DNA from 3 places in the Mesorhizobium sp. M4B.F.Ca.ET.143.01.1.1 genome. Region 2 is predicted to be linked to each of the others. Evidence: riboswitches for the same ligand, from Rfam matches in the RefSeq annotation. Region 2 holds a riboswitch; each other region holds the start of a gene.
What was found. Region 2 has a riboswitch for thiamine pyrophosphate ahead of thiB (thiamine ABC transporter substrate binding subunit). Riboswitches for the same ligand answer to the same signal wherever they lie in the genome.

Region 1 (4,345 bases), on a different contig from region 2:
GCGAACGAGATGTGTCTCGTTAGGTCGCACGTTGCACCAGGGGTGCGTCGGAAGGCACTCCGCCGTGTCCTGAAGAGGTAGCCTGCACTTGAGAATAGCCACGGTGGTACCTTATTTTCGGCTGTGAAGCACACGAGACCCGCGACGTGAGACCCAGTTGCTCAATACCCAGTTGCTGGGTGAGCGTGCATGACTGCCAACGGAAGGTCTTGCACGCACCCTCGCGATCTTGAGCAATGGTCGCCATGACTTTCTTCTTGCAGGCTTTTGAGTGGCCCAGCCTGCAATCACCAGACCCCACCGACTCTAAAGAGCGTGGCAGACGGGATAGTCGAGGTTGCCCGGCACAATTACGCTCAAGGCTTGCGCCGCCCAGAGGACACGCTGAAAAGGCAGCATGGGCGCGCAAGCACGCCATTCACGAGAGGTTCGACATGAAGACTATGCAAGAAAAAGACATTCCGGCATTCGTGCAAGCAGTTGTGGAGGCCGGCTGCAACATTTGCGCGATTGGCAACTTGGGATATGTCTTTGGCGATGCTGATTTGACGCCGGCGCAACGGAGGTCCGTCGAGCCACAGCTGCGCAGGATTGCTGAGATCTACGGCGAACGCGATCATCTCATGGACGAGATAGCTGTATATCTGCGGTCGATCGGACGCCATGTCGAGGTTGAGCCGAAGACAGGTGTTTCCTGATGGCCGCGATCGATCGCGTTCCGTAGTCGCCATTTCTATTGGGTAACGAGCAGCCGTCTTCCAACCTCTGAAACAAAAAAGAGGTGACCCCCAAAGGCCGCTCTCGAGACCGCAAGTCTGAGCCGCTAACGCATTGCGATAACCAGGCTGTCCGAACTGGGCGTCGATGCCTTCCTCGACCAGGTCGCGGTAGGCGGCGATCTCATCTACCGCATGCATAGCCAAGCCAGAGAAGTTTTCGGCAGCGGAATTCTCGGTCGCTTCCCCTTTTATGACTAGAGGGTGCGGCCGATCCGGCCGCGACGATCTCGCAGGGATTGCCATATACGGCAACACGAACACCGGCGGATCAATACTCGGATAATGGCGGCCGGCTATGTAGCGATCGATCGCGCACCAACATATCAATGCAATAGCTTAGTTGCTTTCAAAGGCGGGTCTCTACGAACTGCAAGCAAGCTAAACGATTGCGTCAACTCTTCCTCGCAGAGCGAAAACTCCGCGCCCACGCGATTTCTCTGCTGGAACAGCGGCACATCCTCAGCGCCAGGACACGGCCGCCGCCGTCGGGTTTTACGAAGCCGGTGATTGCATAAGTTGCCCGCAAGATATCATTGGTATCGGGAACGCCGCCGATGCCGCATCCTGAATAGAGCGGCCGCTTGCACCTGCCAGCCCGACGACCAGATCATATCTGCAACTCCATCTACCTGGACGTGGTGCAAATCACCTCGCTGAAGCCGCAAATCGTCGCCTTCGACCAGGATAACCACATCCGTGACCGCCTGAGCTACTCGGTCGATCTCGACGCACATGGCCGATACAGTTTTTCCATCCTTCACGAAGCGAATGAGACTTTGGCCATTCCAGCCCTGGTCTACGGGGCGTGACTTGTCCCCGATGCATGCGCGAGCTCTCCGCTCGGCCGGCCGCCGGACGTCGCCACCGGCCGAAGGCGCCCGAAGGCGCCCGAAGGCGCTTGACAAAGCAGCACCGGCCCATTCAACTTGAGGCATTCACCAGGGGAGTCCCGGTAAGGGGCTGAGATACTGCTGGCTTTCGCGGCGCAGTGACCCGTTGAACCTGATCCAGTTCATACTGGCGTAGGGACGGTGCAAGCGCTTTGCGGGAGTTTACGCCCGAGGTCCTGCTGCAGCAGGTCTACAGAAGCGTCTTTTCATCCTTCCGGCACAGAACTGGGTCTCCAATGCATGAGCAAAGGAGCCTCACGATGAATGCCCTCACCCCCGCCGTGTCGACGGGACCACTGCCCGCCTCGCGGAAAATCCACAAGCCCGGCGTCCTCTACCCGCAGATCAGGGTGCCGATGCGCGAGATTTCCGTCCATCCGACGGCCGGCGAACCGCCCGTCACCGTCTACGATCCGTCCGGCCCCTACACCGATCCATCAGTCCAAACCAGCATCGAAAAAGGCCTTGCCCGGCTTCGCCACGAATGGGTCACGGCGCGTTGCGATGTCGAAGCCTATGACGGCCGCCACGTCCGGCCGGAAGACAATGGATTCGCCACCGGCGAGCGCCTGACACCGGAATTTCCGATACGCAATCGGCCGCTCAAGGCCAAGCAGGGCAAGGCGGTGACCCAACTTGCCTATGCGCGCGCCGGCATCATCACGCCAGAAATGGAGTTCGTAGCCATCCGCGAGAATCTCGGCCGCGAGGTGATGCGCGGCAAGCTGCAACGCGACGGCGAAGCCTTCGGCGCGGCGATCCCAGATTTCGTCACACCCGAATTCGTGCGCGACGAGGTGGCGCGCGGACGCGCAATCATTCCCGCCAACATCAATCATCCCGAGAGCGAACCGATGATCATCGGGCGAAATTTCCTGGTGAAGATCAACGCCAACATCGGTAACTCGGCTGTCACATCGTCGATGGCCGAAGAGGTCGAAAAGATGGTGTGGGCGATCCGCTGGGGCGCCGATACGGTGATGGACCTGTCGACCGGCCGCAACATCCACAACATCCGCGACTGGATCGTGCGCAATGCACCGGTGCCGATCGGCACGGTGCCGCTCTATCAGGCGCTCGAAAAGGTCGGCGGCATCGCCGAGGACCTCAACTGGGAGGTCTATCGCGACACGCTGATCGAGCAGGCCGAGCAAGGCGTCGACTATTTCACCATCCACGCCGGCGTGCGGCTGCACTACATACCGCTGACCGTCGACCGGGTCACGGGCATCGTCTCGCGCGGCGGCTCGATCATGGCCAAATGGTGCCTGCACCATCACCGGGAGAGCTTCCTCTACGAGCATTTCGAGGAGATCTGCGACATCGCCAGAGCCTATGACGTTTCCTTCTCGCTCGGCGACGGCCTTCGTCCCGGTTCAATCGCCGATGCGAACGACGCGGCGCAATTCGCCGAACTGGAAACACTTGGAGAACTCACCAAGATTGCCTGGGCAAAGGACTGCCAGGTGATGATCGAAGGCCCGGGCCATGTCCCCATGCACAAGATCAGGCAGAACATGGACAAGCAGCTCGCAGTGTGCGGTGAGGCGCCGTTCTACACGTTGGGGCCGCTGACGACCGACATCGCGCCGGGCTATGACCACATCACCTCAGGGATAGGTGCCGCCATGATAGGCTGGTTCGGCACCGCAATGCTTTGCTACGTCACGCCGAAAGAGCATCTCGGCCTTCCCGACCGCAACGACGTCAAGATTGGGGTGATCACTTACAAGATAGCCGCCCATGCAGCCGATCTGGCGAAGGGCCATCCGGCAGCGAAAACCAGGGATGATGCCCTTTCGCGCGCGCGCTTCGAGTTCCGCTGGGAGGACCAGTTCAACCTGTCGCTCGACCCCGAAACCGCACGGTCCTTCCACGACCAGACCTTGCCCAAGGAGGCGCACAAGCTGGCACATTTCTGTTCGATGTGCGGGCCGAAATTCTGCTCCATGCGCATTTCCCACGACATCCGTGCCGAGGCTCAGAAGGAAGGCATGGCGGCAATGGCGGCAAAATACCGGGAGGGCGGCGATCTCTACATGCCGGCGGACGAGACTGGCGTACCGGTCGTGCCGGAGGCTCCCAAACCATCATGAGGGTGCTCGTCAAAGGGGCCGGCGTTGCCGGCCTCACCGTCGCTTTCGAACTCGCCGCCCGCGGCGCGACGGTCACAGTCGCCGAGATGCGGCATGGCCTTGGCGGCAACGCGTCGTGGTTCGCCGGCGGCATGCTGGCGCCATGGTGCGAGCGCGAAAGCGCGGAGCAGCCGGTGCTGGATCTCGGACGCGACGCTGCCGACTGGTGGGATGCGGTGCTGTCGGGTCAGGTGACACGGGCCGGGACATTGGTCGTGGCCGCGCCGCGTGATGCCGGTGAGCTTGACCGGTTCGCCAGTCGCACGTCAGGGCATAGGCGCGTCGATGAAAACGAAATTGCGCTCCTGGAACCCGACCTCGCCGGCCGCTTCCGGCGTGGATTGCTCTTCCCCAACGAGGCTCACCTCGACCCACGCCAGGCGATGGCGGCACTTCATGACAACCTTGCGACCATGGGTGTCAAATTCCACTTCGGCTGCGACGCCCGGCCTGTTTCGGGTTTCGCCCGTCAGATAGACTGCATGGGAATGGCAGCGGCCGATGACAGGCTGCGCGGTGTTCGCGGCGAAATGCTGATCCT
Region 2 (4,345 bases):
GGTCTTCTGGAACGAGGCCGGATCGCGCTCGTAGTAGGAGGGGTCGGCGATGTTGTTCTCCAGCCGGGATATCGAGGCGGTTACTGCCTCGATCTTCTTTGGCAGCGATTCCAGCGCGAATTTCTGCTTGAACGACAATTTCTTCGCCGGGCCTTTCGGCGCGGCCGTTTCAGATCTCGCTGCGGCGGGCGTTTCGCCGGCCTCCGCCCTTGGCCTTGCCTTGCGGTCTTCGAGCTTCGAGCCGCCGCGCTGCGCCAGCATGTCGGAATAGCCGCCGGCATATTCGATCCAACGGCCGCCGCCATCCGGTGCGATCACGCTGGTGACGGTGCGGTCGAGGAAATCGCGATCGTGGCTGACCAGGATGACGGTGCCGGCGAAGCCGGCCACCAGTTCCTGCAGCAACTCCAGCGTCTCCATGTCGAGGTCGTTGGTCGGTTCGTCGAGCACCAGCAGGTTGGCCGGCCTGGCCAGCACGCGGGCGAGCAGCAGGCGCGCCCGCTCGCCGCCCGAAAGCTCGCGCACCGGCGTGCGCGCCTGCTCCGGCTTGAACAGGAAGTCCTTCATGTAGGAGACGACATGGCGCTGCTCGCCATTGACGAGAAGGTTCTCGCCGCGCCCGTCGGTGAGGTAATGCGCCAGCGTCTCCTGCGGATCGACGGCCTCGCGCTTCTGGTCGAGCGTGGCGATCTCGAGATTGACGCCGAGCCGCACGTTGCCGGCGTCCGGCGCCAGCTCGCCGGTCAGCATCTTCAGTAGCGTCGTCTTGCCGGCGCCGTTCGGCCCGACCAAGCCGACGCGGTCGCCGCGCTGGATGCGCGTGGAAAAACCCTTGACCACGGTGAGGTCGCCGAAGCTCTTTTCGATGCTCTTGGCCTCGATCACCAGCTTGCCGGACTCGGCGGCGTCGCTGGCCACCAGGGTGGCAGTGCCCTCGGCGCCGCGATGGCTGCGGAAACGCTGGCGCATGGTCTGCAACTCGCCGAGCCGTCGCATGTTGCGCTTGCGCCGCGCGGTCACGCCGTAGCGCAGCCAGTGCTCCTCGCGCACGATCTGGCGGCCGAGCTTGTGCTGCTCGCGCTCTTCCTCTTCCAGTACCTGGTCGCGCCACTCCTCGAAATGGCCAAAGCCCTTGTCCAGCCGCTTGGTCTGGCCGCGGTCGAGCCAGACGGTGGCGCGCGAAACGCGCTCGAGGAAGCGGCGGTCGTGCGAGATCAGGATCACCGCCGAGGAGGTGCGGGCAAGCTCCTCCTCCAGCCATTCGATCACCGACAGGTCGAGATGGTTGGTCGGCTCGTCCAGCAGCAGAATGTCGGGCTCCGGCGCCATGACGCGGGCAAGGGCGGCGCGGCGCGCCTCGCCGCCGGACAGGTCGTTCGGCCGCTCCTCGCCGGTGAGGCCGAGATGCTCCATCAGATAGGTGGCGCGGTAGGGATCGTCGGCCGGCCCGAGCCCCGCCTCGACATAGGCGCGCACATTGGCGAAGCCATCCATGTCGGGCATTTGCGGCAGGTAGCGCACCGTCGCCGAAGGCTGGCGGAACACCTCGCCGTCCTGCGGCTCGATCATGCCGGCGGCGATTTTGAGCAGCGTAGACTTGCCGGAGCCGTTGCGGCCGACCAGCGCGATCTTGTCCCCGGCGGATGCGCTGAGTGCCGCCCCGTCGAGCAGCGGCGTGCCGCCGAAGGTCAGTCTTATCCCGTCGAGATTGAGAAGAGGCGGGGCCATGTCAGCTTTCAGGAAGAGGATAGGGGTGAGCGAGCAGCAGCGCGCGGCCGTGGCCGAGAGCGATCTCAAGCCGCCCCTTGACCTCGTTGGATATAGTCAGCGACGAGCCGAACGCCACCTCGACCTGGTCGAGCGGCCATTTGGCGCCGGTGACGCTGAGGCCGGAAAGATCGGAAAAGCCGAGCACTGAAAACAGCGTGCCGTCGGCATAGTCGAAGCCGGCCTTGCCCGGCAGAAGGGGGATGCCCTCCTGCGCGCCGCTGGTCAAAAGCACGCTCATGCCGGCCTCGGCCAGGCGGACGGCGAGGGCCAGATGCAGGAAGGCGTGGTCGGCGCGCTTGCCGCCGAAGGCGCCGGCCAGCACCAGGCCGGTGGCGCCGCGCTCGAGCGCCGCGGCGATCGCCAGCTCGCCGTCCGTCTTGTCCTTCTCGGCCGGAAACACCTGGCGCGGCACGGCGGCCAGATCATGCGGCAAGTCCGCCGGCACGGAATCGAAATCGCCGACCCAGAGCTCGGGCGTCAGGCCCAGCATGCGGGCATGGCCGATGCCTCCATCGGCGGCGATGACGCGCGCGCCAGCAAGCTGGCTGTCGAGCCGCGGCGTGCGGACGAGGTCGCCGCCAAGCAGGATGGTGAATGTGCCCATGGGCGTCGCCCTTATCAGCCTCGCCGGCGAAACGGAAGCGGCGCCTGGGAAACCCGGCAAACTTCCGCTTGCGCGGTGCCGTAGCCGGGCCTATGTGTCGAAACGCTCTAACGGGGTGCCGGACGCGGGTTTTCGCGGGCCGGCTGAGAGGCAATCGCCAACCCGCTGAACCTGATCCGGTTTGTACCGGCGGAGGGATTAGACGTTTCGGAACATCCGACGCCTCAATTCCTTTCAACACCAACGAAGGAGGCGCCGATGCGCACGCTCTTATCCCACCTTGTTCTGGCCACCGGCCTGGTTTCGCTTCTCGCGGGCCCTGCGGCCGCGAAGGACAAGCTCACCGTCTACACCTATGAAAGCTTCACCGCCGAGTGGGGGCCAGGCCCGGCGGTGAAGAAGGAATTCGAGGCCGAATGCGGCTGCGACCTCGAATTCGTCTCGGTCGCCGACGGTGTGGCGTTGCTCAACCGCGTCAAGCTGGAAGGCGCGGCGACCAAGGCCGACATCGTGCTCGGCCTCGACACCAACCTGACAGCGGAAGCCAAGGCAAGCGGCCTGTTCGCGCCGCATGGCGGCGTGTCGGGCCTCAACGTCCCCGGCGACTGGAGCGACGACACGTTCGTGCCGTTCGACTACGGCTATTTCGCCGTCGTCTACGACACCGAAAAGCTGAAAGTCCCGCCGAAGAGCCTGAAGGAACTGGTCGAGGGCAGCGCCACCGACAAGATCGTCATCCAGGATCCGCGCACCTCGACGCCCGGCCTCGGCCTGCTGCTCTGGGTGAAGTCGGTCTATGGCGACAAGGCGCCGGAAGCCTGGGCCAAGCTCAAGCCCAAGGTGCTGACGGTGACGCCGGGCTGGAGCGAGGCCTACGGCCTGTTCACCAAGGGCGAAGCGCCGATGGTGCTGTCCTACACGACCTCGCCGGCCTATCACATGGTCGCGGAAAACACCGAGCGCTACCAGGCCGCGTCCTTCGAGGAGGGCGAATATCTGCAGATCGAGGTTGCCGGCATCACCACGACAGGGGCGAAGAATCCGCTGTCGGAAAAGTTCATCGCCTTCATGACCGGCCCGAAATTCCAGGATGTCATCCCCGAAACCAACTGGATGTTCCCGGCCGGCAAGACCGACAAGCCGCTCAATCCGGCCTTCGACAAACTGATCAAGCCGACCAAGACCTTGCTGTTCAGCGCCGAAGAGGTCGCCGCCAACCGCAAGGCCTGGGTGGACGAATGGCTGGCGGCGATGAGCAAGTAGGTTTTTCGATGCTTGCGCCAAGCCACCCCCCGCAAGGGGGGAGAGATCACACAATCTTCGGAAGGGAGCCTTTGCCGCTGAGGACAGGCGCCGGCTCGGATGACTTGGCATCCTTCCTCTCCCCCGTCGATCGGGGGAGAGGTGGCGAGCGAAGCTCGACGGAGTGGGGGTCGACCTTGGCGCGCATCAAGACGATGCTTGCACGCGATCCTCTTTCCTGTGTCCGCTGCGGCGGTTTCCAGGTGGTTCCCCCACTCCGTCGCCGCTTCGCGGCGCCACCTCTCCCCCCTCCGGAGGGAGAGGAAAGGAGCCTCCGCGGGGGAGATGGCCGGCAGGCCAGAGGGGGGCGCGAAGGAACGCGGCTTTCGCTAAGTTCCGCCAAGGTGCAGCGTGCGGCTCGCGCCTCGCTCTGACCCCCGCATTACCGCCGGCATCGCCGCGCTAGGCGCCATCGCCTTGCTGATCGGCGGGGCCTTTGCCGGCCTTGTCCTCGAAGGCGCGCATGATTTCTCCGGCGCCGCCTCGGCCTTCGATCCCTATCTGCTGCGCGTCGTGCGCTTCACGCTGTGGCAGGCGCTGTTGTCGACGCTGCTTTCCGTCGTGCCGGCGTTGTTCGTCGCACGCGCGCTTTCCCGGCATCCGCGATTTCGCGGGCGCGGCCTGATCCTGCAGCTCTTCGCCCTGCCGCTGGCGCTGCCGGCGATCGTT
Region 3 (4,345 bases), on a different contig from region 2:
AGCGCTGAGCAACTCCATGATCGAACGGGCCGTGATCGATCCCCCGGACTGGCTTTCGATCATCGTCGCACCGATCATGAAACGGTGGTCGGCGCGCGGCACGATGTAGAGCGGAAAGCGCGGATGAAGCAGCCGGACCGGCCGCGACAGCGAGACGTCGGGCGCACGCAGGATCAGCATCTCGCCGCGCACGCCGCGCAGCCTGTCGTCGACAGCGGCCATTCCCGTGCAGTCGATCCGGCGATCGAAACCGCACACCTGCCTGATATCGGCGCCGAAGTGGAATGCGGCGCCCATGGCCGCGAGCCGGTCATGAAGTTTCGCCATCGCCTGGCGCGGGTCGAGGTGGGCCTCGTCGGGGAAGAGCAGCCCACGACGGAAGCGGCCGGCAAGGTCGGGCTCGAGGCGCGCGACTTGGTCTTCATCGACACGCCGGTGACCCGTCGTGCGGCTGGCGAAGCGGTCGAGCTCGCCCGCATCGCGCGGCGCGGCCACGACCAGCGTTCCGGCCCGCGTCACCTGGCCGGGCGTCGCCGCATCCCACCAGTCGGCGGCGTCGCGTCCGAGATCGAGCACCGGCTGCTCGGCGCTTTCACGCTCGCACCAGGGCGCCAGCATGCCGCCGGCGAACCACGACGCATTGCCGCCAAGGCCGGGCCTTGTCTCCGCAACCGTCACAGTCGCGCCGCGGATGGCGAGCTCGAAGGCGGCGGTGAGGCCGGCGACGCCGGCCCCATTGACCAGCACCTTCATGACGGCTCACGCCCCTGTGGTATGAGCGGTGCGCCGATCTCGTCCGCCGGCACATAGAGATCGCCGCCCTCACGGTATTTCAGCGCCATCGCCGCCATGCCTTCTTTCTGTGCCTCGGCCCGGATGTCGTGGGAAATGCGCATGGAGCAGAATTTCGGCCCGCACATCGAGCAGAAATGCGCCAGCTTGTGCGCCTCCTTGGGCAAGGTCTCGTCGTGGAACGAGCGCGCCGTTTCGGGGTCGAGCGACAGGTTGAACTGGTCTTCCCAGCGGAACTCGAACCGCGCGCGGGAAAGAGCATCGTCCCTGACCTTCGCCGCAGGGTGGCCCTTGGCGAGATCCGCGGCGTGTGCGGCGATCTTATAGGTGATCACGCCGGTCTTGACGTCATTACGGTCGGGCAGGCCGAGATGCTCCTTCGGCGTGACGTAGCAGAGCATTGCCGTGCCGAACCAGCCGATCATGGCAGCACCTATGCCGGAGGTGATGTGATCGTAGCCCGGCGCGATGTCCGTGGTGAGCGGCCCCAGCGTATAGAACGGCGCCTCGCCGCAGACGGCGAGCTGCTTGTCCATGTTCTGCTTGATCTTGTGCATCGGCACATGACCGGGCCCCTCGATCATCACCTGGCAGTCCTTGGCCCAGGCGATCTGAGTCAGTTCGCCTAGCGTTTCCAGCTCGGCGAACTGCGCGGCGTCGTTGGCGTCGGCGATCGAGCCCGGACGAAGGCCGTCGCCTAGTGAGAACGACACGTCGTAGGCACGGCAGATGTGGCAGATCTCGGCGAAGTGTTCGTAGAGGAAGCTCTCCCGGTGATGGTGCAGGCACCATTTGGCCATGATCGAGCCACCGCGCGAGACGATCCCGGTCACCCGGTCGACGGTCAGCGGGATATAGTGCAGCCGCACGCCGGCGTGGATGGTGAAATAGTCTACGCCCTGCTCGGCCTGCTCGATCAGCGTGTCGCGGTACACCTCCCAGGTCAGGTCCTCGGCGATGCCGCCCACCTTTTCCAGCGCCTGGTAAAGCGGCACCGTGCCGATCGGCACAGGCGCATTGCGCACGATCCATTCGCGAATGTTGTGGATGTTGCGGCCCGTCGACAGGTCCATCACCGTGTCGGCGCCCCAGCGGATCGCCCACACCATCTTCTCGACCTCTTCGGCCATCGACGAGGTGACGGCGGAGTTGCCGATATTGGCGTTGATCTTGACCAGGAAATTGCGCCCGATGATCATCGGCTCGCTCTCGGGATGATTGATGTTGGCGGGAATGATCGCCCGTCCGCGCGCCACCTCGTCGCGCACGAATTCCGGCGTCACGAAGTCGGGGATTGCCGCGCCGAAGGCTTCTCCGTCGCGCTCGAGCTTGCCGCGCAGGGCCTCGCGGCCCAGATTCTCGCGGATCGCGACGAACTCCATCTCGGGCGTGATGATGCCGGCGCGCGCATAGGCAAGCTGGGTCACCGCCTTGCCGGCTTTCGCCCGCAGCGGGCGATTGCGGATCGGAAATTCCGGCGTCAGGCGCTCGCCTGTCGCGAACCCGTTGTCTTCCGGCCGTACATGGCGGCCGTCATAGGCTTCGACATCGCCGCGTGCTGTAACCCATTCGTGGCGAAGCCGGGCAAGGCCCTTTTCGATGTTGGTTTCGACAGCCGGGTCGGTATAGGCGCCGGATGGATCGTAAACGGTAACGGGCGGCTCGCCGGCCGTCGGATGGACAGAGATCTCGCGCATCGGCACTTTGATCTGGGGGTGGAGGCTGCCTTGCTTGTGGATCTTGCGCGAGGCGGGCAACGGCCCCATCGACACGGTGGGGGTAAGGGCATTCATCTTGAGGCTCCTTTGCTCATGCATTGGAGACCCAGTTCTGTGCCGGAAGGATGAAAAGACGCTTTGGTCGCCCTGCCGAAACAGGACCTCGGGCATAGACTCCCGCAAAGCGCTTGCACCGTCCCTACGCCAGTATGAACTGGATCAGGTTCAACGGGTCACTGCGCCGCGAAAGCCAGCAGTATCTCAGCCCCTTGCCGGGACTCCCCTGGTGATTGCCTCAGGTTGGACGGGCCGGCGCCGCTTTGTCAAGCCGTGTTCGGCCGGCGCGGCGGCGGGAGAGACTTGCCCTTGTGGACGGGAGGTCGGCGAAACTCAGGCGAAAGCCCAGACGTCCTCGGCCTGGAAGCCGACCTGGTAGCCAGCGGTCTTCAGCTTGACCACCACCTGGCCGATCTCGGCCGCCGGCAGCGCGCCGACTTCGATCTTGATCATGCCGGGACGGTAGCGCTTGAGGTCGAGCTGCTCGAACACCATCCAGTCGGCGCCCTCGCAATCGACGAGGAAGGCGTCGATATAGGCAATGCCGTTGCGGTCGAGCAGCGTCTGCAGTGTCTCCGACGGCACCTCGATGTCCTTGAGGTGCGGCGCGAACTTGTTGAAGTTGGCGTCCGCCTCGCCCCAGGCGTTCTTGCCCGACATCAGATTGGTGTCGGTTACCGACGAGCAGCCGATGAACTCGATCGGCAGCGTGCCGTCTTCGAGCGCGGCGGCGTCAAATGTATGAACGGTGATCGTCCCCCTGGTCCGCGTCACCGCCACAGGCTCGATGATGAAGCGCCCGGTATCGGGATAGTTGGCGCGCAGGCGCTTCTGATTGTAGGGGATCGGTTCGACCAGCATCGCCCGCGCCCGCGCAATGCGGTGCAGCCAGGGCGTCACGTCGTCGAACAGCGCGCCGTCGCAGGCGCCGACATTGACCATCTGGAACGGCCTGCCGCCGAAGCGTGCCTTCAGCGCCGCCCGGGCGAGGAATTTCGTGCCGCGCAGCGCCGGCCCGCGATCGAGCAGCCCGGCCGGAAGGCCGAACGAGAGCGCGATGCGCGCCAGGTTGGAAGCGGAACTCATTGCGGGTCTCCGGGCTTGTCTCCGCCAACGACGTGCGGCGCGACGCGACGCTGGCCGGCCGAGGCCCATAGCGCCATCAGCGGGCAAGCAAGCAGCAGGAAGGGCGGCAGCAGGTTGGGGAAATAGATGCGTGTGTCGTGGATCGGGAACACCGTGAACTTGGCCAGAACGCCGAGCACCAGCGCCGCAAGCAGGATACCGGCGCGACGATCGAGGCGGAAACCGGCGCGGCCAAGCGCGTACCATCCGGCCAGCGCTAGCACCGAGACGCCCACCCAACTGTTGGCGTTGATCGCACGCAGCAGCGAGGCGGCGAAGGCCTTGAGGTAGGCCGCGAGCGAGAATGGCGGCTCGAAGCCGTCCATATTGTAGTGCTGCTCGATCGTGGAGAACCACAGATGCGGCCACCAGCCAGGGTGCTGGGCCCAGTGCGAAATGGCGAAATAGGCAATGAAGGAGGCGGCAAAGCCCGCCAGCGCGCCCCAGGCCCTTTGCCGGAAGATGATGAGCAGCATGGCGAAGATGGCCAGGAAGACGATGTTGTCCGGCCGCGCCATGAAGGCGAGGAACAGCAGGATCGCGGTCGCCGCCTCGCGTTTGCGCACATAGGCGAACAGGCCGCCGAGGAACAGTGCGGAGCACATCAGGTCCGGCGTCGACGCGCGCGCCGCGTCGCCGAAATCGGCCATGAT

Region 1: another riboswitch for thiamine pyrophosphate. It lies ahead of thiC (phosphomethylpyrimidine synthase ThiC); the one in region 2 lies ahead of thiB (thiamine ABC transporter substrate binding subunit).
Region 3: another riboswitch for thiamine pyrophosphate. It lies ahead of thiC (phosphomethylpyrimidine synthase ThiC); the one in region 2 lies ahead of thiB (thiamine ABC transporter substrate binding subunit).

What each region holds. Positions count from the first base shown of each region.
Region 1 covers NZ_SRSR01000006.1:67,088-71,432, forward strand. Annotated here, with positions in the region: gene EN786_RS39470 (hypothetical protein) at 237-698, shown strand; gene EN786_RS16270 (hypothetical protein) at 1,361-1,588, shown strand; TPP riboswitch at 1,710-1,826, shown strand; gene thiC (phosphomethylpyrimidine synthase ThiC) at 1,930-3,765, shown strand; gene thiO (glycine oxidase ThiO) at 3,762-4,345, shown strand, end outside.
Region 2 covers NZ_SRSR01000005.1:328,500-332,844, reverse strand. Annotated here, with positions in the region: gene EN786_RS15220 (ABC-F family ATP-binding cassette domain-containing protein) at 1-1,728, opposite strand, end outside; gene EN786_RS15215 (thiamine diphosphokinase) at 1,730-2,374, opposite strand; TPP riboswitch at 2,476-2,589, shown strand; gene thiB (thiamine ABC transporter substrate binding subunit) at 2,633-3,637, shown strand; gene thiP (thiamine/thiamine pyrophosphate ABC transporter permease) at 4,028-4,345, shown strand, end outside.
Region 3 covers NZ_SRSR01000003.1:633,977-638,321, reverse strand. Annotated here, with positions in the region: gene thiO (glycine oxidase ThiO) at 1-753, opposite strand, end outside; gene thiC (phosphomethylpyrimidine synthase ThiC) at 750-2,585, opposite strand; TPP riboswitch at 2,689-2,805, opposite strand; gene EN786_RS10370 (FkbM family methyltransferase) at 2,901-3,653, opposite strand; gene EN786_RS10365 (DUF2029 domain-containing protein) at 3,650-4,345, opposite strand, start outside.